DNA from 4 places in the Dactylosporangium cerinum genome. Region 1 is predicted to be linked to each of the others. Evidence: riboswitches for the same ligand, from Rfam matches in the RefSeq annotation. Region 1 holds a riboswitch; each other region holds the start of a gene.

Region 1 (5,094 bases):
CACGCTCGACGTACCAGGCGTCGTCGAGGCGGCCGGCCCGCTCCAGGGCGTCGCGGACGGTGCCGAACGTGCGGCCCAGCTTCATGACCGCGGCCGAGTCGGTCGCCGCGAGCCGCTCGGCGAGGACGTCGGCCGGCAGCGTGCCGGGCAGGATCGTGAGGATCTCGTCGCGTTCGACGAGGGGCCGGCCCAGCACCGCGGACGCGCCGGCCACGGAGGTGACGCCCGGCACGACCTCGGTCGGGTACCGGTGTGCCAGCCGCTTGTGCATGTGCATGTACGAGCCGTAGAAGAACGGGTCGCCCTCGCAGAGCACCACCACGTCGCGGCCCGCGTCGAGGTGCGCGGCGAGCCGGGCCGCCCACGCGTCGTAGTGTTCCTCGATGACCGCGCGGTAGTCGCCGATCTCCTCGGTGGTGACCGGGTAGACGAGGGCCTCTTCGATCTGGCCTTCGCGCAGGTACGGCACCGCGATCGACCGCGCGATGCTGCGCCCGTGGCGGGCACTGTGGAACGCGACCACGGGTGCGGCCGCAACGAGCCGGGCCGCCTTCACCGTCATCAGTTCCGGGTCGCCCGGTCCGAGGCCCACGCCGTACAGCCGCCCGGTCACCCCTGCACTGTCCACTGTGGTCATTCCTTCTCGTCCGCGATCGCGTTGACGGCGGCGGCCGTCATCGCGCTGCCGCCCCGGCGGCCGTGCACGACCAGGTGCGGCAGGTCCGATGCGGCGAGGGCCGCCTTCGACTCCGCCGCGCCGATGAACCCGACGGGGATGCCGAGCACCGCCGCCGGTCGCGGCGCGCCCGCCTCGATCATCTCCAGGAGCCGGAACAGCGCCGTCGGCGCGTTGCCGACCGCAACGACGGCCCCGCCGAGGCGCTCGCCCCACAGCTCGAGGGCGGCGGCGCTGCGGGTCGTGCCGAGCTCGGCGGCGAGCGCCGGCACCCGCGGGTCCCGCAGGGTGCACAGGACCTCGTTGTCGCGGGGCAGCCGAGCCCGGGTCACGCCGGACGCGACCATCTCCGCGTCGCACAGGATCGGGGCGCCGTCGCGCAGCGCGGCGCGGGCGAGGCGGACCACGTCGGCGCTGTACCCGACGTCACCGGCGAGGTCCACCATCCCGCACGCGTGGATCATGCGGACGGTGACCTGGGCGATGTCGGCGGGCAGGCCGGACAGGTCGGCCTCGGCCCGGATCGTGGCGAACGACCGCCGGTAGATCTCCGCGCCGTCCTTCACGTACTCATAGTTCGTCACGCCGTCACCTCCGCTTCGCTCCGGCGCCGGCCTGACTCGACACTGTGCACATGGTGCCCGGCTCCTCCGCTGCGCTCCGGCCCGGTCACGTAACCACCTGGTAGCCGTCCGCGGTCGCGAGCATCTCCACGTGCCTTCCCTTCGGTGCGCCGCAGCGCCGTTCGCAACCGACCCAGTGCACCGGCAGTCCGGTCGGCGCCGTGCCCGCCTCGACCGCCGCGCGCGCGTCCGCCCGCACGTCGGCGAGGGCCTTGGCGCAGCCCGGCCGACCGGCGCACGCGGTCACCCCCGCCCATGGCGATCCGGGGTCGGTGACCAGGCCGGCCGCCGTCAGCAGGGTTTCGACGGGTTCAGCTTCTGCCATCGGTACGTCCGGCACGACGACGGTCCGCCACGGGGTGACGATGATCTCTCCCGGCGCGGCTTCGATGAGCGCCGCCGACTGCGCCGGGGTGAGCAGCCCGAGGGGGACGACGACCGTGAGGGCGGCCCGCCCGTCTGTCTGCGGCGTCCACCCGACGGCCGGGCCGGTGCCGTTGTTCACAGGACGCGGGTCGACGGCCGCGTCCAGGCGGGCAGCCACCCTGGCCGGGCCGTCGGTCAGCTCGGCGAGGCGCCACGCGTTGCCGCCCTGTTCGGCCCGCTCCGCCAGGAACGCTCCGGTGGCCCGCAACAGCAGGTCAGCGTGGCCGCGGGCGGTGGTCGGCGTGCCGGCCAGGGTCAGCCGGTCGCCGTGCAGGCCGACGTCGCCGCCGAGCGGGGTCACGTCGCCGCGCCCGTCGTCGACGGTGACCAGGAACCGCCCCGGCAGCGCGGCCAGGGCCGGGTCGGCGCACAGGCCGGCGTCGTACGCGGTCACCACCGACCGCACATCGACGTCGCCGAGGCCGTCGCGGCCGCTGAGCGGGCTGGCGATGATGTTGCGCACCCGTTCGTGGGTGTCCGACGGCAGCAGCCCGGCGGCGGACAACCGCGCGGCCAGCTCCGTCTCCGCCCCCGGGCGCAGCGCCCTGACCTGGATGTTTCCGCGTGAGGTCAGCTCCAGGGCGGGATCGCCGAGCGCCGCTGCGGCCGCGCGGAGCGTGTGCAGGCCGTCCACGGTCAGCCGCCCGCCGGGCAGCCGGACCCGGGCCAGGCCCCCGTCGGCCGCGGCGTGGACCTGCACCGCGCCCGGGCACCGGTCCGGAGCGTCGCGTCCACTGGCAGCCTGCACGGGCCGGATACTACTGCGCTTGACGCAAGACAGCGCTGTCCAGGAGAGTTGTCGGTGCTGTACGGCGACGTGTGGAGGAAGCCGGTGTGAATCCGGCGCGGTCCCGCCACTGTGACCGGGGAGCTGACCTTCGACAGAAGGCCACCGGGTTTTGCACACCTGGGAAGGCCGGAGGCGAGCGCCGATCCGGGAGCCAGGAGACTCTCCGTCGCCCGACCTTTCCCGACCGACTTGGGGCGCGGACCCCGAGGGAGGACCCCGGCGTGATCCTGCTGTTGTCGACGTCTGACACCGACCTGCTCAGCGCGCGTGCGAGCGGTGCCGCGTTCCGGCTGGCCAACCCGTCCCGGACCGCCGTCGAGGACCTCCCGGGCCTGGCCGACGGCGCCGACCTGGTCGTGGTGCGGTTCCTGGGCGGCTACCGGGACTGGCAGGAGGGCTTCGACGCGCTGCTCCGGCTGTCACGCCCTTCCGGCAGCTCCCGGCTCCCGCTGCCAGTGGTCCTGCTCGGTGGTGAGCAGCTGCCCGACGCCGAGCTGATGTCGCACTCCACGGTGCCCGCCGGGGTCGCCGCGCAGGCCCACGCGTATTTCGCCGAGGGCGGCCCGGCCAACCTGGGTGAGCTGCACAACTTCCTGTCCGACACGGTCCTGCTCACCGGCCACGGCTTCGCGCCGCCGGCGACCACCCCCACCTGGGGGCTGCTCGACCGTCCCTCAACCGCAACAGGCCCCACCGTCGGTGTCATCTACTACCGGGCGCACCACCTGGCCGGCAACACCGCGTTCGTGGGGACGCTGTGCGATGCGATCGAGGATGCCGGCGGCCGGGCGCTGCCCGTGTTCGCGTCGTCGCTGCGCACCGCGCCGGCCGAGCTGCTCGACACGCTGCGGCAGGCCGACGCGCTCGTCGTCACCGTCCTCGCCGCGGGCGGCACGCGGCCCGCCGACGCGCAGGCCGGTGGCGAGGACGAGGCCTGGGACGTGGGTGCCCTGGCCGCGCTCGACGTGCCGATCCTGCAGGGACTGTGCCTGACCAGCGCCCGCGACACCTGGGACGCCAACGACGACGGCCTGTCGCCGCTCGACACCGCCACGCAGGTCGCGATCCCCGAGTTCGACGGGCGGATCATCACGGTGCCGTTCTCGTTCAAGGAGGTCGACGCCGACGGACTCACCGTCTACGTCGCCGATCCTGAGCGGGCCGGCCGGGTCGCCGGGATCGCCGTCGGGCACGCACGGTTGCGGCACCTGCCGCCCAGCGAGCGCAAGATCGTGCTCATGCTCAGTGCGTACCCCACCAAACACGCGCGAATCGGCAACGCCGTCGGCCTCGACACGCCCGCCAGCGTGGTCCGGCTCCTGTCCGCTTTGGACGAGCGGGGCTATGTGGGCGCGGACGGGTTCCCCAAGGACGGCGACGCACTCATGCACACGCTCATCGCCGCCGGTGGGCAGGACGTCAACTGGCTCACCGAGGATCAGCTGCAGGGCAACCCGATCCGGATCTCCGCTGGTCGCTACAAGGCCTGGTTCGCCACCCTGCCGCCGGAACTGCGCGCGTCGATGGAGCAGCACTGGGGGCCGGCGCCCGGGTCGCTGTTCGTCGACACGTCCCGTGATCCCGAGGGTGAGATCGTCCTGGCAGCGCTGCGCGAGGGCAACATCGTGGTGATGGTGCAGCCGCCGCGGGGCTTCGGGGAGAACCCGGTCGCGATCTACCACGACCCGGACCTGCCGCCGAGCCACCACTACCTGGCCGCGTACCGCTGGCTGGCCGACGAGTTCGGCGCGCACGCGGTCGTCCACGTCGGCAAGCACGGCAACCTGGAGTGGCTGCCGGGCAAGACCGTCGGACTGTCCGCGTCCTGCGGCGCCGACGCGGCGCTGGGCAACCTGCCGCTGATCTACCCGTTCCTGGTCAACGACCCCGGCGAGGGCACCCAGGCGAAGCGCCGGGCGCACGCCACGCTGGTCGACCACCTGATCCCGCCGATGGCGCGGGCCGACTCGTACGGTGACATCGCCCGCCTCGAGCAGCTCCTGGACGAGCACGCGACGATCGCGGCCCTCGACCCGGCGAAGCTGCCGGCGATCCGCGCCCAGATCTGGACGCTGCTGCAGGCCGCCCGGCTCGACCACGACCTGGGCCTGGCCGACCGGCCGGGCGAGGACGGCTTCGACGAGCTCATCCTGCACATCGACGGCTGGCTGTGCGAGATCAAGGACGTGCAGATCCGCGACGGGCTGCACGTGCTGGGGGTGGCACCGTCGGGTGAGGCGCGGGTCGACCTGGTCCTGGCGATGCTGCGGGCCCGCCAGATGTGGGGTGGCACGGTGGCCGCGCTGCCGGGTCTGCGCGAGGCGCTGGGTTTGACCGAGGGCGCTTCCGGCCGCGTCTCGGTGGACACGGTGGAGTCTTCAGCCCGCGCGCTGGTTGCGGAGATGGAGTCGCGGGGCTGGCCCACTTCGGACATCTCCGATATTTCCGATATTCCGGATGTGGTACGGGTGCTGGAGTTCGCGGCCCGGGAGATCGTGCCGCGGCTGGCGCGCACCACCGACGAACTGACGATGGTGCTGCACGCCCTGGACGGCGGCTACGTCCCGGCCGGGCCGAGC
Region 2 (5,094 bases), on a different contig from region 1:
GATCATGCCGACCTTGTCCCGGCGCTGGTACGCGTCGCGCAGCAACGACAGCACGGCCGTCTTGACGACCGTCATGCGCTGCCGGGCGGCCATCGACCCGGACGCGTCGACGACGAACAGCACCAGGTTGGCCTCCCGGCCCACCTTGACCGCCTCGCGGAGGTCCTGGGCGTGCACGCTGCGGGAGCCGCGCAGCGCCGCGGCGCGCACGCTGTCGGGCAGGTGCAGGCTGACGAGCTTGCCGCCGCTGGGCTGCCGGGACCGCACCACGCGCCCGTGCCGCCCGTGCGCGGGTGAGCGCCGGCCGGCGTGGGCGCCCTGCTGCCGGTTGGCCCGGCCACCGATCGTCAGGAGCCGGGTCTGGTACGGCGCCTGCGCGAACGCCAGCTCCCCGGCCGGCTGCGTGGCGGGGCCCGCGTCGCCGTCGTTGCCCGGCGCCACATCGCTCAGATCCGAAATTTCGGACTTGTCCGCGCTGGGATCGGGCGGGGGCGTGCTGGAACCGGGCGAGACAGGTGGGGGCGCCCCGCCACCGCCGTTCGCATCATGCGACTTGTCGGAAATATCCGGTGCAGCGGGATCGGAACCGGGGGAAGGATCGGAAGGCGGCGGATCGCCTCCATCCGGGCCATCGTCAGGGCCCCCCTCGTCAGGACCACCGTCGTCGTCGGGGCCGTTGAGCTCCTGGTCGAGGATCTCCTCCAGTCGCTCCTGGTCCGCGCCCGGCGGGTCGAGGGGATCGCGGCGGCGCCGGTGCGGCAGCGCGAGGCGGGCCGCGTCGCGCAGGTCGTCCTTCGTCACCACGGTCCGGCCGTGCCAGGCGGCGAGCGCGACCGCGGTGCGGGCCACGACGATGTCGGCGCGCAGCCCGTCGACCCGGTAGGCCAGGCAGATCCGCGCGATGCGGTCCAGCTGCCGGTCCGGCAGCGACACCCCGGGCAGCGCCCGCCGGGCCGCGGCGATCCGGGCCGCGAGCGCGGTGTCCTCCTCGGCGAACCGGGCCGCGAACGCCTCGGGGTCGTTCTCGTAGGCCAGGCGCCGCCGCACCACCTCGGCTCGCGGCGCCGGTGTCGACGGCGACGCGACCCCGACGACCAGCCCGAACCGGTCGACGAGCTGCGGGCGCGGCTCGCCCTCCTCCGGGTTCATGGTGCCGACGAGCAGGAAGCGGGCGGCGTGCTTGACGGAGACCCCGTCACGCTCGACGTGGGCGCGGCCCATCGCGGCCGCGTCGAGGAGCAGGTCGACCAGGTGGTCGGGCAGGAGGTTGACCTCGTCGACGTAGAGCACGCCGCGGTGCGCGGCGGCGAGCAGGCCGGGCTCGTAGGCCTTGACCCCGTCGCCGAGGGCCCGCTGCAGGTCGAGGGTGCCGACGACCCGGTCCTCGGTCGCCCCGACGGGCAGCTCGACCAGGGCGGACCGGCGCCGGACCAAACCAAAATCAGGAGCGTGCGGGCCGTCCGGGCACGAGGGGTCCGGCGCGGCGGGATCGCAGGCGAAGCGGCAGCCGGCCACGACGTCGACCTCGGGCAGCAGCGTGGCGAGGCCCCGCACGACGGTCGACTTGGCGGTGCCCTTCTCGCCCCGGACGAGGACCCCGCCGATCGCCGGTGACACGGCGGTCAGCAGCAGGGCGAGGCGCAGGTCGGGCAGGCCGACCACGGCCGAGAACGGGTACGGCGACGTCACGGGCACATTCCCTTCGGCGGGTCCGCGCCCGCTGGGTCGTCAAGCGAGCGGCTGGAGTCTCTGACTCCCGGATGCACCCGGCTGGTGGCGCCCGGTCACAGTGGCGGGACCGTCCCAGACTCGCACTGGGTTCCTCCCTATGACCGCTCGGGGTTCATCGTGTCCCACGGCTCCCAGTGACGTCAACGTGACCCAAATCCTTCGGGCCGGGTCCGCGCCGCCGAACAGTTGACGTGATCCGGAGCGTGGCGCACGCCGTCCTGTGCGTCGTGCTGACCCTGGGGCTGCTGGTCGCGGCCGTGCATCCGCGCCTGCCGCCGCTCGCGCCGGAGACGTCGGTGGCGCCGCCCGGCACCCGGGCCATGTGGCTGTGGCAGCGGGCGGCCCCGGAGTCGGTCGTCGACTGGGCGGTCGCCAACTCGGTCACGACGATCTTCGCGTACTACGATCCGCGGGCCGGCGTCACGGAGCTGACCCGGCTGCGCGCGCTGTGTGACGACGCCGGGATCGTCCTGGACGCGCTCGGCGGCGAACCGGCCTGGACCACGGATCACAGCACCGCCCTGGCCTGGGCCCGCGCCGCCACCGCGACCGGGCTGTTCCGGGGCCTGCACGTCGACGTCGAGCCCTATCTGCTGCCGTCCTGGGACGAGCAACAGGCGGCGTTGGTACCGATGCTGCTGGCGCTGCTGGACGAGCTGGCGCGAGTCGGGCCGCCCGTCGAACTCGACGTGCCGTTCTGGCTGCCGACGGTGCAGGTCGGCGGGGAGAACCTGGCCGACGCCGTGCTGGCGCGGGTCGACGGCGTCACGGTGATGAGCTACCGCAACACCGCCACCGGCGGCAACTCCATGATCGGCGTCGCCGACGACCTGCTGCAACGGGCGGGGAAGGCGGCCAAGCCGGCCCGGCTCGGCGCGGAGACGCAGGCGCTCGGTGACTGCGCGTACTGCACGTTCCACGGCGGCAGCGGCAGCGCCATGCGGGCGACCCTGAGCGCGGTCGACAGCGCCGCCCAGCGCTATGCGGCGTTCGAGGGAATCGCGGTGCACCAGTACGACACCTGGATGGCGCTCGGCGGCTAGCTCAAGCCCACGCGGGATCGGCCGATCTGGCAGACATCAGCAGCCCGACAGAGAAGGACCTCTCCGATGCGCCGTTCAGCCTCAGTCGCCATCGCCTGCGCCGCCGGTGCGGCCGCCGTCCTGCCCGCCGCGTCCCCGGCCAGCGCCGCAACCCCCGCCTTCGGGCTGGCACCGCGCGCACCGCCACCTCGACGCGACCCTGCCGATCATCCTGGTCAGCGGCGACGGCGTGACGCAGAAGACCTCCACGGTGACCGTGCCGAAGAAGACCCCGGTCTGGAGCCAGCTGGTGTTCCAGGCGCGCAAGGCCGGCGTCGACGACCTGAAGATCACCGTCTCCGGCGGCCCTGCCGGTCTGGGCGTGAGCTACCCCGCCGACCGGGCGTACACGCAGCTCAACGACGCCGCCGGGCTGCCCGTCGGGGCCGACGACTACGCGTCGGTGAAGTTCGACGCCACGAACGTCGCCGCCGGCACCTACACGCTCACCGTCAAGCAGACCTACGGCACCACCACCGACACCAATCCACTCACGCTCGTCGTCGTCTAGAAGCCGGCCCGTCGCTGCAGGAAGGCATCGTCATGATCCGCTCCAGAGCGCTGCTCGCGCTCGCCGCACTCGCTGCCACGGCCGGACTGACCGGCTGCGGCGACGAGTCGGCGAACACCCCGGCGAAGATCTCCGCCCCGTCCGTGGTAACCGGGGCCGGCCCCTCCGCCAGCGCGTCGTTGACACCCGAACGGTTGGAGACGATCTACGTGGACACCACGGCGGCGCACCTGTGCGCGGTGCAGTCGCGGGTCTACACCGACCCGGGCGCGATGGCCGACGCGTACGCGAGCAAGCCCATCTACACCGGGCTGACCGACGCGCAGGTCGAGCAGTACCAGCAGCGGATCATCAGTGACCACGGGTTCGCCAACCGGCTCACCCAGCAGATCCAGCAGACCTGCGGGACCGCCACGAAGTGACACCCGGCCGCGCCGGCCGTCCTCCTACCGGAGGGCGGCCTTGCGGCGTTTCTTCTCCGGCTGGATCGGCGCCCGGCGGGCCGCGAGCCAGACCATCACCGCGACGCCGGCGATGAGCAGCCCCGGGATCAGCCAGTCGGTGAGCACGAACGGCGTCGCCGGGGCGGCCGGCGGCAGCGCCTGCTGCGGGCCGGCAGTGGGCGCGGCCTGCGTCGCCGCCGGGGCATTCTCCTTGTTGAGCGCCCTGGTCAGCGCCTCCGGCGGCCCGCCGGCCGGCGCGGTCCAGCCGGCCGGCGCCGGTGTCACCGAGCCGCTGTAGGTGAACCGCAGCTGCCCCTTCACCGCCTCGCCGTCGGAGGCGACCGACTGGTACGCGACGGTGTAGAGCCCCTGCTCCGGCCAGTGCGACACCGGGACGATCGCCGGGAAGCCGGTGTTGTACGACCTGGGCTCGAACTTCCCGTCGACCATGAAGTATTCCTGGACGGGCTTGTCGAGCCGCTTGGGCTCACCACCCCGCCAGCCGCCCTCGACCCGCAGCCCGGACGGTGCCGTGACGGTGAACCAGGCGAACGACGCCGGCTGCTCCGTGAAGTAGAGCGACACCTCAGCACGGGGTTTGTCGACGGTGCTGTCCTGCACCGGGTCGGACATGGCGAGCTGTCCGTGGGCCCAGGCCGGTGCCGCGGGCAGCACCAAACCGAGCGCGGCGACGATCGTCAGCACCGCGAATCTGACCATAGTGGCGCGGACCGATCGCATCGGCACATGATGCCGGGTTCCCCCATGAGCGACAAGACGCTAAATTCACAGCCCTGACAAACCCGCCGCCCCCGGAGCCCCTTTCGTGCCTGCCGCCCGATCCACCGTCGCCGCCGCCTGCCTGCTCGCGTTCCTGACCGCCGGCTGCGACTCGCCCGCCGCCGCGCCCACCACCGGCGCCCCGGCGACCAGCGCCGCCCCGGTGGCCTCCCCGGGGGCCTCGGTGTCGCCGACCGCGGGTCCGACGTCGGCACCGCCCTCCCCCGTCCCGGCCTTCGACAAGGAGGTCGTGGTCACCGTCGCGAAACGCAAGGTGACCCCGCCGACCGGCCGGGTCGAGGTCGCCAAGGGCAGCCTGGTGCGCATCACCGTCACCTCCGACGTCGCCGACGAGCTGCACGTGCACGGCTACGACAAGACCCTGGCGCTGCCGGCCGGGACCCCCGCCTCGATCGACCTGCGGGTCGACAAGACCGGGCTGTTCGAGGTGGAGACGCACTCGTCGCACCTGGTCCTCTTCCAGCTCGTGGTCCGTTGAACCCCGTGACCCCGGTCCTGGCGCACGGCGTCGGTGGCCGCCAGGACC
Region 3 (5,094 bases), on a different contig from region 1:
TGGCCCGCCATTCCGGTGCGACCCGGTGCCGGGTCGGGGTTCTGGTCGACGGCGCGTTCGAGCTGACCGTCTCCGACAACGGTCACGGCGCGGACCAGCACACGGTCCGGGGGATGGGGTGGACCTCGATGCGCGAACGGGCCGCGGAACTCGGCGGCAGCTGCACGATCACGAGCCGGCCGGAGGGCGGCCTCGTCGTCCGTGCCGTCCTGCCGCTGACCTCGGACGAACCGGTGACCACGTGACCAGACTCCTGATCGCGGACGATCATCCGGCGTACCGCCGCGGATTGCAGCTCATGCTGGCCGACGCCGCCGACATCGATCTCGTCGGTGAGGCCGAGACCGGGGAGCGTGCGGTCGAGCTGGCCGGCTCACTCGTCCCGGACGTGATCCTGATGGACCTTCGCATGCCCCGCCTCGACGGCATCGAGGCGACCCGCAGGCTGGCCCGCGCGGGCTCGACGGCCGCCGTCGTCGTGCTCACCATGTTCGAGGACGACGATTCCGTCTTCGCCGCGATGCGCGCCGGCGCCCGCGGCTACCTGCTCAAGGGCGCCGAACAGGACGAGATCATCCGGGCGATCCGGGCCGCGGCCGCCGGCGAGGCGATCTTCGGCCCGCAGATCGCGCAGCGGATCATCGCCCACTTCGCCGGGGGTGCCGGCTCGACCGCGGCGGCGTTCCCGTCCCTCACCGAACGGGAACGTGAGGTCCTCGACCTGGTCGCCGCCGGCAAGGGCAACGCGACCATCGCCCACGACCTGATGATCAGCCTCAAGACCGTCCGCAACCACGTGTCCAACATCTTCACGAAGCTCCAGGTCTCCGACCGTTCCCAGGCCATCGTCAAGGCCCGCGAGGCCGGCCTCGGCGGCGCCTCCGTTTGACCACGGGCGGCTACAGTTCGGCGATCCAGGGGTGGCCCGAGTGCACGCGGGCGAGGAGCGCCGCGAGGGTCGAGCGCTGGTCCGGGCTCAGGTGCGGCAGGGTGCCGTCGAAGTCGGCCTGGTCCTTGGGGCGCGGTTGCTTGGCCTTGAACAGCAGGACCAGTTCGGGCGCCAGATACGGGACGCCGTCCGGGGTGTGCCGGATGATCTCGCGGTAGGGCAGCCGGACCGCGGGATCGCGTCGGCAGATCCAGGTGTCGCCGTCGTGGGGCTCGCGGAAGACGTCGAGCAGGTAGTTGCCGGTGGCCGGTTCCCGGAGCCAGGTCTGGTGGGTGGCGGCCAGCACGTCCGGGGTGGGGTCCGCGCAGATCCGGCCGCTGCCGACCGCGTCGAAGGCGTAGCCGGGGAACCGGGCGCGGACCTCGGCGAAGTCAGCGGCGGGGACGGCGATCTCGATGTCCCCGTGTGGTCGGGTCTGCTTGCCACGGAACAGATCCAGCGCCCAGCCGGCGGCCACGCACCAGGTGCTGCCGATCCCGGCCAGGCGCCGTGCGACCTCGTACGGTGTCCAGCACGACGCCCACCTGGCGGGGAGGGCCTCGAGTTCGGCTGCGGAAAGCTCGACGCCGGGTACGTGGTCCACGACACCATTCTCGCAAGGCGCCGCCCCGGCGTGCGACGTAGGATGGCGGGCAGTGCTGGTTCGCCCCTCCACCCGAGGGGCGTCGTAAGAGGGAACCCGGTGTGAATCCGGGGCTGCCCCGCAGCGGTGAGTGGGAACGACCGCCGTCATGAGCACTGGGTCCGTGCGGACCTGGGAAGCGACGGCCAGTAGGAGACCGGAGACGGTCGCGCCCGCGAGTCCGAAGACCTGCCCGCACCGCGTGCGCGACCCCGCGCACGCCGCCGACGGCTGCGCGGGCTGGCCACGGGCGACCCGGTGACGTTCGACGCCCCGGTCTGCCCACGTGCCCCTCCCGGGTGGTCGTCGACCACCTCGAGGGAAGGGAACACCGGCGTGACGACAACGCCATTCGGCCTGAGCACTGTGCTCGGCTATCCCCGCATCGGCCCGGACCGGGAGCTCAAACGGGCTCTGGAGTCCTACTGGGCCGGCCGGATCGACGCGACCGCCCTGCACCGGGTCGGCGCCGAGCTGCGCGCCGGTGTGTGGCGGGACCTGCGGCACATCGGCGTGGACGCGATCCCGTCGAACACGTTCTCGTACTACGACCACATGCTCGACGCCGCGGTCGCCGTCGACGCGGTGCCGGACCGGTTCCGGCGCCTCGGGCTCGACGAGCTCGACACGTACTTCGCGATGGCCCGCGGCACCGCCGGCGAACCGGCGCTGGAACTGACGAAGTGGTTCGGCACCAACTACCACTACCTGGTCCCCGAGATCGGCCCGGACACTGTGTTCGTCGCCCGGCCCGGCAAGGCCGTCGCCGAGTTCGCCGAGAGCCGCGCGCTGGGCATGACCACCCGGCCGGTGCTGGTCGGGCCGGCCACGTTCCTGCTGCTGGCCAAGGCGGCGGCCGGCGCACCGGAGGGGTTCCGCCCGTTCGACCGCCTCGACGACCTCGTCACCGTCTACGCGGAACTGCTGGCCGAGCTCGCCGACGCCGGTGTCGCGTGGGTACAGCTGGACGAACCGGCGTTCACCACGGACCGGACCGGCGCCGAGATCGACGCGTTGCGCAGCGCGTACACCCGGCTGGGCGCGGTGCGGCAACGGCCCCGGCTGTTCGTCGCGTCGTACTTCGGGGAGCTCGGCGACGCGCTGCCCGCCCTGCTCGCCACGCCCGTCGAGGCGGTCGGCCTCGACCTGGTCGCCGGGCCTGGCGACGTGCACCGGCTGGCCGGCTGCGGCCCGATCCCGGGCCGCACGATCGTCGCCGGTCTCGTCGACGGTCACAACGTCTGGCGGACCGACCTGCGCGCCGCCGCGGCCCGGGCCGCCGTGCTCACCGGCGTCGCCGACGACGTCGTGGTGTCGACGTCGTGCTCGCTGCTGCACGTGCCGGTCGACCTGGACGCCGAGCCGGACCTCGACCCGGACCTGCGGGCGCGGCTGGCGTTCGCCCGGCAGAAGGCGGGCGAGGTGGCCCAGCTCGGCCGGGCGCTGCGCGACGGCGTCGCGGTCCTGCCCGAGCCGCCGGGCGCGGCGCCGGCCGCGTGGCGCGACGAGCGCGTCCGGTCCCGGCTGGCCGAGCTGCCGGTGCGCCGGCGCGGCGCGTACCCGCAGCGGGCGCAGGCACAGCAGGCCCGGCTCGGCCTGCCGCCGCTGCCGACCACGACGATCGGGTCGTTTCCGCAGACCGACCAGCTGCGCAAGGCCCGCGCCGAACTGCGCGCCGGCACCCTCGATGCCGACGGCTACGCCGAGCAGATGCGCACCGAGATCGCCGAGGTCGTCGCGCTGCAGGAGCGGCTCGGCCTGGACGTGCTCGTGCACGGCGAACCGGAACGCAACGACATGGTGCAGTACTTCGGTGAGCAGCTCGCCGGGTTCGCCGCCACCGCCCGTGGCTGGGTCCAGTCCTACGGGTCCCGGTGCGTGCGCCCGCCGATCATCTACGGCGACGTCAGCCGGCCCGCGCCGATGACGGTCGGCTGGGCCGGCTACGCCCAGTCGCTCACCACGCGGCCCGTCAAGGGCATGCTCACCGGCCCGGTCACGATCCTCGCCTGGTCGTTCGTGCGCACCGACCAGCCCCTCGCCGACACCGCCAACCAGGTCGCCCTCGCCCTGCGCGACGAGACCGTCGACCTCGAGGCCGCCGGCATCCAGATCATCCAGGTCGACGAGCCGGCGTTGCGGGAGCTCCTGCCGTTGCGGCGGGCCGACCAGCGGGCGTACCTGGACTGGGCGGTGACGGCGTTCCGGATCGCGACCGGCGGCGTCGCCGACGGCACCCAGATCCACACCCACCTGTGCTACTCGGAGTTCGGTGAGGTGCTGCCGGCGATCGACGCCCTGGACGCGGACGTGACCAGCATCGAGGCGTCCCGGTCCAAGATGGAGATCCTGGCCGACCTGCGCGCCGCCGGGTACGGCCGCGGCGTCGGGCCCGGGGTGTACGACATCCACTCGCCGCGCGTACCGCCGCAGCATGAGATCACGGAGGCGCTGCGGCTGGCCGTCGCGGCCGTGCCGGCGGACCGGCTGTGGGTGAACCCGGACTGCGGGCTGAAGACGCGAGGCTACCCGGAGGTCGAGCAGGCCCTCGCGGGTCTCGTCGCGGCCGCCGCCGAGGTCCGGGCGCAACTGCGCTGACCTTAAGGCGTGTTTGGTAAGTGGATGCCGGGCTGCGGCGGACCCAGACGCCACCTGGAACCACGCCGGCCACACCCGGATACAACCCCGGTATCCGGGCGCGCCCGGTGCGGCCCCAGCCGACGCCTGGGCCTCGCCTCGCAGCGACCCCACTTACCAAACACGCCTTAACCGTGGCGGGGGCTCCGGGGTCCCCGCCACGGCATGACGCCCGTCGATGCGCGAGCGTGGGTCGCCTACCATCCGGGCAACCGCCAGGAGGGGGCCGGATACTATGAGTGACCCAGCCGATACCCGCGGGCCGTACCCGTTCCGCCAGGACGACCTGCCGGAGAGCCGCCTCCTGGCCGGCGTCGCGCACACCCTCGCCGACTTCCGGGCCTGGAGCGGCACCCACCCGGCGCTCATCGAGCGGTACACCGACCGCTGCACGGCGCAGGTCCTGGCCGCCGGGTCGCGTCGCCGGCGCGCCGACACGCAGGCGTTGGAGGTCGCCCACTTCAGCGTCTTCAACCTCGCCGAGCTGCCCCAGGCGGTCACCAAGGGCCTGCCCAGCGTCCGCGAGGTCCTCTCCGGCATCGACGAACGCCGCGGGGTGCGCGGGGTGGTCGGCACGCTGGCGCGGCACCTGCCGGCGCTGCGGGGCAGCACCGAGCTGGACTGGCTCGCCGCGCGCCTCGAGCACCTGCACCGCATCCTGCCCGACACGGTCGTCCGGGCCGGTGGCATGGGCAAGGTCGTGCGGGCCACGACCGGCGTGCTGCTGATCGCCGCGCACGAGACCGCCGGCGCCGACCCGGGCACCGCGCGGGCGCACCTGGCCGGCGTCGTGCGCGGCGCGTACGGGTTCGGCGCCGCCTACGCCATCGTCGACGACACGCTGCACGACCTGCCCGGCGACCACCTCCCGCCGGAACACCGCGAG
Region 4 (5,094 bases), on a different contig from region 1:
TGCTTCGGCTCGAAGGAGCAGCTGTTCCGCGAGGCCGTCGAGCTGTACGGCACGACCGAAGGCGACCGGACGCTGCGCTGCCTGGACGAATCGGCCACGGCCCGCGACGGCATCACCGCGGCACTGGAGGTCAGCGCCGACCGGTTCGCCGATCCGGCCACCCCGCCGGGCTGCATGGTCGTGCTCGCCGCCCTCGCCGGCACGACCGGCAACGCCGACCTCCGCGACTTTCTCGCCGACCGCCGGGCGCTGGTGCAGCGGTCGTTCCGGCACCGCCTCGAACGGGCGACCCAGGAAGGCGACGTCGCCGACGGGACGGACATCGAGGCGGTGGCCGCCTTCTACACGACCGTCCTGCACGGCATGGCGGTCCAGTCGCGCGACGGTGCGACCCGGGCACAGCTGCAGGCGGTCATCTCCGGCGCCCGATCAGCCTGGGACAGCGTCGTCGGCGCGCGATCCGCGCCGTAGCACCGGCGACCGTGCTCAGTGCTCGCGGAGCAGGCGACCGGCGCCGGGGACCCGGTCGGCGATGCCGTGCTCGCGCAGCGCGTGCCAGAGCGTGGCGGCGTTGATGGCCACGACGGGCTTGCCCAGCTCCTGCTCCAGGCGGTCGGCGAGGGCGACGAACGACAGGTTGGTGCCGACCTGCACGACCGCGTCGACGTCCGGGCCGTCGAGCTGCCCGACCACGTCCCGCAGCCGGTCGTCGGGGACGCGGGCGATGTCCATGGCCGTCGGGCAGCGCAGGCCCGTGATCGCGGCGACGTCGAAGCCGGCCTCGGCGAAGAACCGGCCGACTTCACGGTCGGCGATCGGCTGGTACGGCGAAAACACCGCGATGCGCCGGCACCCGAGCTCGCGCAGCGCGGCCCGGCAGGCGCTCGCCCCGGTGGTCACCGGCAGGCCGGTGCGCTCGTGCAGGCGGCGTTCGAACGCGGCGTTGCCCTCGACGCCGCCCCAGAACGTCTCCGCGGACATGCCCATCACCATGCGGTCGGGTTCGGCGGTGAGCACGTCCCGGACCGCCGTGTCGATCGAGGCGCGGATCTGGCCGAGCAGGGCCTCGAAGCCGGCGTCGTCGCGCATCGCCGGGTCCGGGATGTACATGGAGCCGGCGCGGTAGGCCACGCCCGGCACCCGGGCGGTCCAGTAGTCGTGCTCGACGACGGTGTTGGTGCTGGGCACGACGACGCCGACGACGGCGCGCGGTCCGACGGTGTTGGTCACGGGGTCAGCCTCCGGGCGGTGCTGTCGATGATGCGGTGTGCCCTGGTGCGGGCGGCGGGCCGGTCCAGCAGCAGCGCGTCCAGCAGCAGCGGGGAGACGATCGCGGCGACCGCGTCGTCCCGGTCGGTCGCGGCCACCCCGGCGGCGCGCAGCACCGTGTGGAACGGCGCGAGCAGGTCGCCGACGTAGCGGTGGCGCAGTTGGGCGGCGGCCGGGTCGGTCGCGGCGGCCACGATCAGCGCCTGCAGGAACGCGCCGACCGGCCGGTCGCGGAGCCGGTCGCAGAGCTGGTCGACGGCGGCGTGCAGGTCGCGGGCGAGGTCGCCGGACGCCTCGCCGGGCGGCAGCGGCGCGACGTCGATCAGGGCCGCGAGGACGGCGGCCGGGGTCGGCCAGTGCCGGTAGACGGTCGAGCGGGACACGCCGGTGACCTGGTGCAGGCGTTGCGCGGTCAGCGCCGCGGCCCCCTCGGCGAGCAGCAGCTCCAGGGCCGCGGTGAGCACCACGGCCTCGGTGTCGGTGGTGGGGCCGGCGGGGCGGCCTGGTCGGGTCACGAGGTTTGACGGTACACCTTGTACTCGAAACTAGTAAGCGATACATTCCGCACCGGAAATTCAATGCCGAGTCTGGAGGCCGCATGCGCCCGCACGTGGAGATCATCGATGAGCGCGACCTCATCTGGCACGTCGCCGAGTTCCAGCACGCGACCGGCCCCGCCGAGCAGCGCAACCTCAGCTACGACGAGGAGGACGGCTCCGCCTCGCTGAAGGTCCGCTTCACCGGCGACTGGTCCCGGCCCGCCGGCGTGCACCACGCCGACACCGAGTGGTACGTCCTGTCGGGGCAGGTCGTCATCGGCGGCACCACGCTCGGCCCGCAGGGCTACTGGACCGCGCCCGCGGGCGTCTGGACACCGCCGGTCACCGCCACGGCCGGCACCGAGGTCCTGCTGTTCCGCGAGCACGGCGACTGGCACTTCGACCTCGCCGGCACCGGCCGCGACACCGTGCGGCCCGACCAGCACCTCGTCGTCCTGGACACCGCGGAGATGCCGTGGATCGACGTGAAGGACGGCAGCCCGATGCGCTTCGACCTCGGCGGCACACCCGTGCCCGGGCTCTACATCAAGCTGCTGCACCGCGACGAGAAGACCGGCTTCTACACCCGCCTGATCAAGGCCAAGCCCGGCTGGCGCGAAGTACCCCTCGCCCACCACCCGTGCTCCGAGGAGGCGTACTGCCTCGACGGCGGCTTCGACTACAACTTCGGCCGGATGTGGCCCGGCACGTACTTCTGGCGGCCACCGCTGATCCGCCACGGCGACTTCACCGCCGACGCGGAGACCGGCTGCACCTGGATCGTGCGCTCCGACGCCGACCTCGTCGACTGGTACACCGACAACGCCCGCGTCCAGATGCACGGCGACGCCACCAACTGGGGCCCCGGCCACCCGCACAGCGCCGCGCCCCGCTTCATCGAGCCGGTCCGCTCCCGCAGCATCGGCCGCTGGAGCGACCCGACGTACCAGTGACCGCCACCGCCGGTGACGACACGCCGGCACAGGATCTGGTGTTGTGCATTCTGTACCCCTCCCATATATGGTGGTGCACGCAGCTGGTTCGGCCGGTCCTCCGGGGTCGGTCGTGGCAACAGGGAACCCGGTGTGAATCCGGGACTGCCCCGCAGCGGTGAGTGGGAACGACCGCCGTCATCGAGCACTGGACCGCGAGGTCTGGGAAGCGACGGCCAGTAGGCGACCGGAAGGTCACGCCCGCGAGTCCGAAGACCTGCCAGCGCGCCGCACGCCGACCGGTGTGCGGCGGTCGGATGCCGCGCGGGTCGGCTGACGCCATCGCCGGGCGCGGTCGTGCGCCTTTCCATGGCGGCTTCCCCCTGCGTCGCTCCGGCCTTCGGTGCCCGGGACGAGGGGAACATCATGCGGGTGCGTAAGCGCGACGGCGACCTGGAGCCGGTCGACGTCAACAGGATCGTCACGGCGGTCGAGCGGTGGGCCGGCGACCTGGCCGACGTCGATCCGCTGCGGGTCGCCACGAAGACGATCAGCGGCCTGTACGACGGGGCCACGACCGCCGAGCTGGACAAGCTGTCGATCCAGACCGCGGCCGAGCTGATCGGCGAGGAGCCGCAGTACTCGCGGCTCGCGGCGCGGCTCCTGGCGGCGTACGTCGACAAGGAGGTCCGCGGCCAGGGCGTGGCGAGCTTCAGCCAGGCGATCCGGCACGCGCATCAGCAGGGGCTGATCAGCGAGGACACGGCCGGGTTCGTGGCCCGCCACGCCACGGAGCTCGACGACGCCGTCGACCCGGGCGGTGACCTGCGGTTCGAGTACTTCGGGCTGCGCACCGTCGCCGACCGGTACCTGCTGCGCCACCCCCACAGCCGGCTCGTCCTGGAGACGCCGCAGTACTGGCTGCTGCGGGTCGCGTGCGGGCTGTCGCAGACCGCGGGCGAGGCGATCGGGTTCTACCGGCTCATGTCGAGCCTCGCCTACCTGCCCAGCTCGCCGACGCTGTTCAACTCCGGCACCGCGCACACGCAGATGTCCTCGTGCTTCCTCGTCGACTCGCCCCGCGACGAGCTCGACTCGATCTACGAGCGGTACCACCAGGTCGCGAAGCTGTCGAAGTTCTCCGGCGGGATCGGCATCTCCTGGTCGCGGGTCCGCGGCCGGGGCGCGCTGATCCGCGGCACCAACGGCCGGTCCAACGGCATCGTGCCGTTCCTCAAGACCCTCGACGCCGGCGTCGCCGCGGTCAACCAGGGCGGCAGGCGCAAGGGCGCCGCGTGCGTCTACCTGGAGCCGTGGCACCCGGACGTGGAGGAGTTCCTCGAGCTGCGGGACAACACCGGCGAGGACGCCCGCCGCACCCACAACCTCAACCTCGCGAACTGGATCCCGGACGAGTTCATGCGCCGGGTGGAGGCCGACGCCGACTGGTCGCTGGTCGACCCGTCCGACGCACCTTCGTTGCCTGACCTGTTCGGGGCCGAGTTCGACGAGGCGTACCGCGCCGCCGAGAAGCACGCCGTGAAGACGGTCAAGGCCCGCGACCTGTACAGCCGGATGATGCGCACCCTGGCGCAGACCGGCAACGGGTGGATGACGTTCAAGGACCGCGCCAACGCGCTGTCGAACCAGACCGGCGAGCCCGGCAACACCATCCACCTGTCGAACCTGTGCACCGAGATCGTCGAGGTCAACAGCGACGACGAGACCGCGGTGTGCAACCTCGGCTCGATCAACCTCGGCGCGCACGTCACCGCCGGCGGCGTCGACTGGGAGAAACTGCGCGAGACCGTCCGCACCGCGGTGCGCTTCCTCGACCGGGTCATCGACGTCAACTACTACCCGTCGCCGCAGGCCGCGGCGTCGAACCCGCGGTGGCGGCCGGTCGGCCTCGGGCTGATGGGCCTGCAGGACGCCTGCTTCACGCTGCGGCTGCCGTTCGACTCGCCCGGCGCGCGGGAGCTGTCGACCCGCGTCCAGGAGGAGATCTTCCTGACCGCCCTGGAAACGTCGGCGGGGCTCGCGGAGCGGTTCGGGCCGCACCCGGCGTTCGCCGAGACCCGCGCGGCCCGCGGCGAGCTGCACCCCGACCTGTGGGGCGCCCCGGCCGAGGGCCCGCGCTGGGCCGCGCTGCGGGCCCGGGTCGCGGCGACCGGGCTGCGCAACTCGCTGCTCATCGCCATCGCGCCGACGGCCACGATCGCGTCGATCGCCGGCTGCTACGAGTGCATCGAGCCGCAGGTGTCCAACCTGTTCAAACGTGAGACCATGTCGGGTGAGTTCCTGCAGGTCAACACGCACCTGGTGGGCGAGCTCAAGGCACGCGGGCTGTGGAC

What was found. Region 1 has a riboswitch for cobalamin ahead of ACFPIJ_RS36685 (cobaltochelatase subunit CobN). Riboswitches for the same ligand answer to the same signal wherever they lie in the genome.
Region 2: another riboswitch for cobalamin. It lies ahead of ACFPIJ_RS63945 (VWA domain-containing protein); the one in region 1 lies ahead of ACFPIJ_RS36685 (cobaltochelatase subunit CobN).
Region 3: another riboswitch for cobalamin. It lies ahead of metE (5-methyltetrahydropteroyltriglutamate--homocysteine S-methyltransferase); the one in region 1 lies ahead of ACFPIJ_RS36685 (cobaltochelatase subunit CobN).
Region 4: another riboswitch for cobalamin. It lies ahead of ACFPIJ_RS10080 (ribonucleoside-diphosphate reductase subunit alpha); the one in region 1 lies ahead of ACFPIJ_RS36685 (cobaltochelatase subunit CobN).

What each region holds. Positions count from the first base shown of each region.
Region 1 covers NZ_JBHSIU010000051.1:1,437-6,530, reverse strand. Annotated here, with positions in the region: gene ACFPIJ_RS36700 (precorrin-2 C(20)-methyltransferase) at 1-637, opposite strand, end outside; gene ACFPIJ_RS36695 (precorrin-8X methylmutase) at 634-1,260, opposite strand; gene ACFPIJ_RS36690 (precorrin-3B synthase) at 1,346-2,473, opposite strand; cobalamin riboswitch at 2,509-2,697, shown strand; gene ACFPIJ_RS36685 (cobaltochelatase subunit CobN) at 2,737-5,094, shown strand, end outside.
Region 2 covers NZ_JBHSIU010000131.1:392,311-397,404, reverse strand. Annotated here, with positions in the region: gene ACFPIJ_RS63945 (VWA domain-containing protein) at 1-1,689, opposite strand, end outside; cobalamin riboswitch at 1,722-1,852, opposite strand; gene ACFPIJ_RS63940 (hypothetical protein) at 1,923-2,774, shown strand; gene ACFPIJ_RS63935 (hypothetical protein) at 3,004-3,324, shown strand; gene ACFPIJ_RS63930 (hypothetical protein) at 3,357-3,746, shown strand; gene ACFPIJ_RS63925 (copper resistance CopC family protein) at 3,771-4,508, opposite strand; gene ACFPIJ_RS63920 (hypothetical protein) at 4,594-5,046, shown strand; gene ACFPIJ_RS63915 (hypothetical protein) at 5,052-5,094, shown strand, end outside.
Region 3 covers NZ_JBHSIU010000046.1:39,440-44,533, forward strand. Annotated here, with positions in the region: gene ACFPIJ_RS34000 (sensor histidine kinase) at 1-245, shown strand, start outside; gene ACFPIJ_RS34005 (response regulator) at 242-889, shown strand; gene ACFPIJ_RS34010 (nucleotidyltransferase domain-containing protein) at 900-1,532, opposite strand; cobalamin riboswitch at 1,572-1,782, shown strand; gene metE (5-methyltetrahydropteroyltriglutamate--homocysteine S-methyltransferase) at 1,908-4,169, shown strand; gene ACFPIJ_RS34020 (polyprenyl synthetase family protein) at 4,444-5,094, shown strand, end outside.
Region 4 covers NZ_JBHSIU010000011.1:257,357-262,450, reverse strand. Annotated here, with positions in the region: gene ACFPIJ_RS10100 (TetR/AcrR family transcriptional regulator) at 1-471, shown strand, start outside; gene ACFPIJ_RS10095 (maleate cis-trans isomerase family protein) at 487-1,230, opposite strand; gene ACFPIJ_RS10090 (TetR/AcrR family transcriptional regulator) at 1,227-1,784, opposite strand; gene ACFPIJ_RS10085 (DUF4437 domain-containing protein) at 1,868-2,761, shown strand; cobalamin riboswitch at 2,829-3,039, shown strand; gene ACFPIJ_RS10080 (ribonucleoside-diphosphate reductase subunit alpha) at 3,167-5,094, shown strand, end outside.